2 regions of the Pseudoalteromonas sp. BSi20480 genome follow, and region 2 is predicted to be linked to the other one. Evidence: riboswitches for the same ligand, from Rfam matches in the RefSeq annotation. Region 2 holds a riboswitch; the other holds the start of a gene.
What was found. A riboswitch is a leader RNA that binds a small molecule or an ion and turns the genes downstream of it on or off. The one in region 2 is predicted to bind cobalamin.
Positions count from the first base shown of each region.

Region 1: it holds a riboswitch for cobalamin, as region 2 does, so the genes downstream of both, P20480_RS09895 (TonB-dependent receptor domain-containing protein) here and P20480_RS10910 (ABC transporter ATP-binding protein) in region 2, are expected to answer to the same signal.

Region 1 is NZ_BADX01000076.1:25,898-28,303, forward strand. Features, by position in the region: gene P20480_RS09895 (TonB-dependent receptor domain-containing protein) at 1-1,370, opposite strand, end outside; cobalamin riboswitch at 1,404-1,567, opposite strand; gene P20480_RS09885 (YajQ family cyclic di-GMP-binding protein) at 1,745-2,227, opposite strand; partial or broken gene P20480_RS18040 (VanZ family protein) at 2,380-2,406, shown strand, end outside.
Region 2 is NZ_BADX01000071.1:25,068-27,473, forward strand. Features, by position in the region: gene P20480_RS10920 (LysR family transcriptional regulator) at 1-40, shown strand, start outside; gene P20480_RS10915 (porin) at 227-1,159, shown strand; cobalamin riboswitch at 1,207-1,345, shown strand; gene P20480_RS10910 (ABC transporter ATP-binding protein) at 1,422-2,222, shown strand; gene P20480_RS10905 (FecCD family ABC transporter permease) at 2,224-2,406, shown strand, end outside.

The DNA.
Region 1 (2,406 bases), on a different contig from region 2:
TCAATTTTATCCTCAATTTCATTTCTAAAAATAGCGACATCGACACGTACAGTATCAAAGTCGACGTTTAAGCCAAGCTCACGATTCACTGACGTTTCAGGTTGAAGATTGGCATTGCCGTAAAGAGGAAAGTACAAATCATTAAATGTTGGCGCTTTAAAGCCCGTGCTTTGGCTTATTCTAAATGTTGCGTCTTCAGATAAGTGATAGCCAGCTGCCGCTGTGTACGTTGTTTCATTACCAAATTGCTCATCGTCATCTTGACGAACAGTTAAATTGGCAAGCAACTCATCCGCATCGTAATATGCGCCAACAAATACAGCTAATACATCGCGCTCTTGCACTTCAAACGTGGTTGAGCTTTGTGATACGTCATCATTGTACCAATTAATACCACCACTAATGTTTAACGTGTCGTTTAAGCGGTATTGGCCGTTGTAGTCAATTTGTGAGCGCTTAGTAACAAACGTACTTGTTGTTGGCCCTTGAGAAAAATCAACATAACGATTGTCTGAGTCATCCGTTGCAAATGCTATATCAAGGCTGTGAGTTTGATTTTTATAGTCTTTATTCCAACCAGCCGAAAGCTGGTAATTTTTAAAATCCCCTCGCTCAATCGTACTATCGGCAGGACTAAAGCGGCTGTCGTAATCAGCAAAGCCTTCGCTGTATTGCCCTAGTAACTTAAAGTTACCGAAATGTGTGTCGGTATAGTTTACTTTAAAGCCAAGGTTTTTGTTTTCAAAACCGTCTTCATCAGGTGCTGCACCTTGAAGTACGTCAAAGTTGTCCGTCTTTTCAAATCCTGCATTAAAAGCCGTTCTTACATCGCCTGCTTTTACAGAACCAGCAATTTGGTAGTCTTGGTACGCGTCAGATCCAAACGTAGCACTAACAGAAAGGTTATCTGACTCCCGAGTAATAATATTAATGACACCCGCTAACGCATCAGAGCCATAAATAGCAGCACGTGAACCTTTAATTATTTCTATGCGTTCAATACTATTTAATGGCACATTACTTAATGCTTTTTGACCAAGCGTTGCCGAACCGGTGCGTACACCGTCTATTAAAATGAGCGTATCACCTGACCCTGTACCGCGCAATGAAACACCTGCATTTTGACCAAAACCGCCGTTAGGGTTAACCTGAAACCCAACTTGAGTGGTTAATAGCGTTGGTAAGTCGCGAACATTACTGGTTTCAATGTCATTACGAGTTATAACATTTACACTCGCTAATACATTAGTAATTGATTGTTCAAACTTATTAGCGGTTACCGTAATGGTTTCGATTGATTGCTCTGCAGCAGATACAGATAGTGACAGCGCAGCAGTAATTGCAACGCCAAGAGTTGTTTTTTTTAACATGAATTTCCCCTTCTTTGCCCACCGCAAAGAACTAAGTAAGATTACATCAAGGCCGGTCTCCGGACTCAGTAAATACATAGCTTTATGTATTACTTTACCGTTGCGGGGGCAGTGTTGGGATTGTAGTCATCATGAAAACGCACCAACTTCCCGATTATCTTATTAAAAAAATCAAACCATTGAAAAGATTAATAAGCACCTTGAAAATAGGCCGCTATTGTGAAGAGTTTAATAAAAAATGTCAACGGACGTCTATACAGCTAAAAAGCGAATCAATTAAAAACAAAAACTATGTAGCGTTTATAAAAAAAGCCAAATAACCTGCGCGGCTATTTGGCTTTTTATTTATAAAGCGCACAAAAAGGCTTTTATAATTAATCGCGGAAGTTTTTAAACTGAAATGGCTGACCTAAATCGGCAGTACGCACCACTTGCATAGCAGCTTGTAAGTCATCACGCTTTTTACCCGTTACGCGTACTTCCTCGCCTTGAATAGCCGCTTGCACTTTTACTTTAGAATCTTTAATGGCTTTTACTACTTTTTTAGCCACATCTTTTTCAATACCTTGCTTTAGCGCAACGTTACGAAAAACATTTTTACCTGCACGGCTAATATCTTGTAACTCTAAGCTCGCTACATCCATACCACGCTTAGAAACTTTACCCGCTAAAATATCAAACAATTGCATAACCTGTGAATCAGCTTCAGCTTTTAGCTTAATTGTTTTGTCGTTTAGCTCAATAGATGCATCAACACCTCTAAAGTCAAAGCGAGTCTCAAGTTCACGGTTGGCATTATCTACCGCATTTTGTGCTTCGTTCATTTCTACTTCAGATACAATATCAAATGAAGGCATTGGTTTTCTCCTAACTATTCAATCTTAATTTTATGGCGCAATTATAACGCTAAAATTATAAATCTTTACATTTTTCTGCATCTTGTTCAGGTGCGATACTAATTTAGTTTGATATACTTAAGCTTCTTTTTTAAGCGACTCTAGGATTTTACGTGACAAGGCGTGTTTACCAAGCTGTT
Region 2 (2,406 bases):
ACTCATAAATTTACTACCTACTATTAAGGCACATGCTTAGTAATTGGGTTTTAAGTGGGTACATATTTGTATGATTGATGTTCATGTCCTTTTGATTTCATAAATAATGCAGTTTTATTAACTTTAAAAGTCAAAAATATTTCATTTGTAATATTTCTGTCATTTAGTGGTGACAAACTGCAGTCGTTTTAAAAATTAGTCTTTTGTGATTATCCAAGGAAATAACATGAAATTTGTAAAATCGAGCTTATGCTTAGCACTATTAAGTGGTTTATCTTTTAATGCACTTGCCGATGTAGACATTTACGGTAAAGCGAATGTAACAGTGCAATCATCTGATGACGGCGAAGGATCTTTTACTGAGATAAAAAGTAATGCATCTCGTCTTGGTGTTAAAGGTTCTGAAAAAATAAATGATAGTTTAGAAGCGGTATATAAGTTTGAGTTTCAAGTTGATGTGTCTGATGCTGATTCAAAAGGCGATAACGACGACAATATTTCTGCGCGTAACCAATACGTTGGTTTAAAAGGTGCGTTTGGCCAAGTGGTTATTGGTCGTAACGATACTGCGCTTAAACAATCTCAAGGTAAGTTAGACTTGTTTAACGACCTTGAAGGCGATATTAAAAATGTATTTAAAGGTGAAAACCGTTTAGGGAATACTGTTAGTTATTCATCAAACTCATACGAAGGTTTTAAAGTACTTGCTACTTTTGTAGCTGAAGATGATGTAGACGCTGATAACGGTTACTCAATGGCGGTTACTTACGGTGACGTGGCACTTAAAAAGAGCGCAGTATATGCCTCTATCGCAGCCGATAGTGAAGTAAATGGCTACGATGTAGTACGCGCGTCAATCCAAGGTAAAGTTGAAGACTTTAAACTCGGTGCTATGTACCAAACTCAAGAAAAAGTAGACGGTTCAGCTGAAGGTGACGGTTACTTATTAAATGCAGCATACAGCATGGGTAAAAACACGTTTAAAGTTCAGTACCAAGCAATGGACTTTGACGATAGCGATGATAAAACAGCTATTTCAGTGGGTGTGGATCACAAGCTTAACAAAAACATTAAAGTATTTGGCTTTTACTCAAGCTTTGATATGGACAACAACGTAGACCAAGATTACTTAGGTTTAGGTATGGAATATAAGTTTTAACGACGAGTTAAAACACTCCCTTTTTAACCGCGCTGTAATTAGCGCGGTTTTTTTTGCTTTAAATTATTTACTTACCCGCCCATAATAGAGCTTCATTTGGAATGAGGTGCAATTCCTCAACTGTTCCCGCAACTGTAATTAGCGCTATGCTTTAAGTCAGATACAAATCAATTTTTAATGAGCGGGCCTACTCATGCTAAATTTAATGTACTCCTTTTTGGTGGTTGCATTACAAGTGGGTACTCGTGTCTAGGACAGAGTATTGCAAACTAAAGCACCATTATTAAACGTTCAAAATCTCTCGTGGGGAATAGCAAATAAACCTATTCTCAAACACATTAATGTGCAAATACCTGAAGGTAAATTTGTGGGCTTAATTGGCCCTAATGGTGCAGGTAAGTCGAGTTTACTGCGTTGTTTATATCGTTTTAATAAGCCTAATGAAGGGGTTATAGAGTTTAATAACCATGATATTTGGCAGCTTAAAAGTGATGAATATGCAAAGTGCGTTGCTGTTGTTTTACAAGAGGCGCCATCGCATTTTAATTTGTCGTTATTTGATGTTGTGGCTCTTGGCCTAACGCCTCATAAATCGTTATTTAGCTCTACATCGCAAAGCGAAAAACAACAAATCACTCTAGCTATAAAAACGGTAGGGCTTGAGCTGCATACAAATCAAAATTTTGAATCGCTCTCTGGGGGCGAAAAGCAGCGGGCACTCATTGCACGTGCTATTGTTCAGCAACCTCAGCTGTTAATTATGGATGAGCCCACTAGCCACCTTGATGTTAAGTACCAAATACAGGTTATGGAGCTGGCAAAGTCTCTTGGTGTTACAGTATTTGCTTCGTTTCATGATCTTAATTTGGCTAGCGCTATGTGTGATGAGCTTGTCGTCATTAAAAATGGAGAAATAACGCATACCGGCTCTCCTGCAGAGGTACTGACTGAGCACATGCTTGATGATGTATTTGGTGTATGCGCTCAGGTTAGTAACCATCCTCAAGAATCTCAATTGGGTAAAGTTACGCCTCATATTACCTACTTTTATGGTTACAAATAATATGTTAGCAATGCATGTACGCCATTCAGTTGCACTGATTATTTGCATTACTATTGCCTTAGTAAGTTTATTTTTAGCATTGAGCTTTGGTGCTGCAGATACCTCAATACAGGATGTATTTAACAGTTTTATTTATTTAAATGATGCTTCATTCACCAGCCGTATTATTTTTGAATTAAGAATG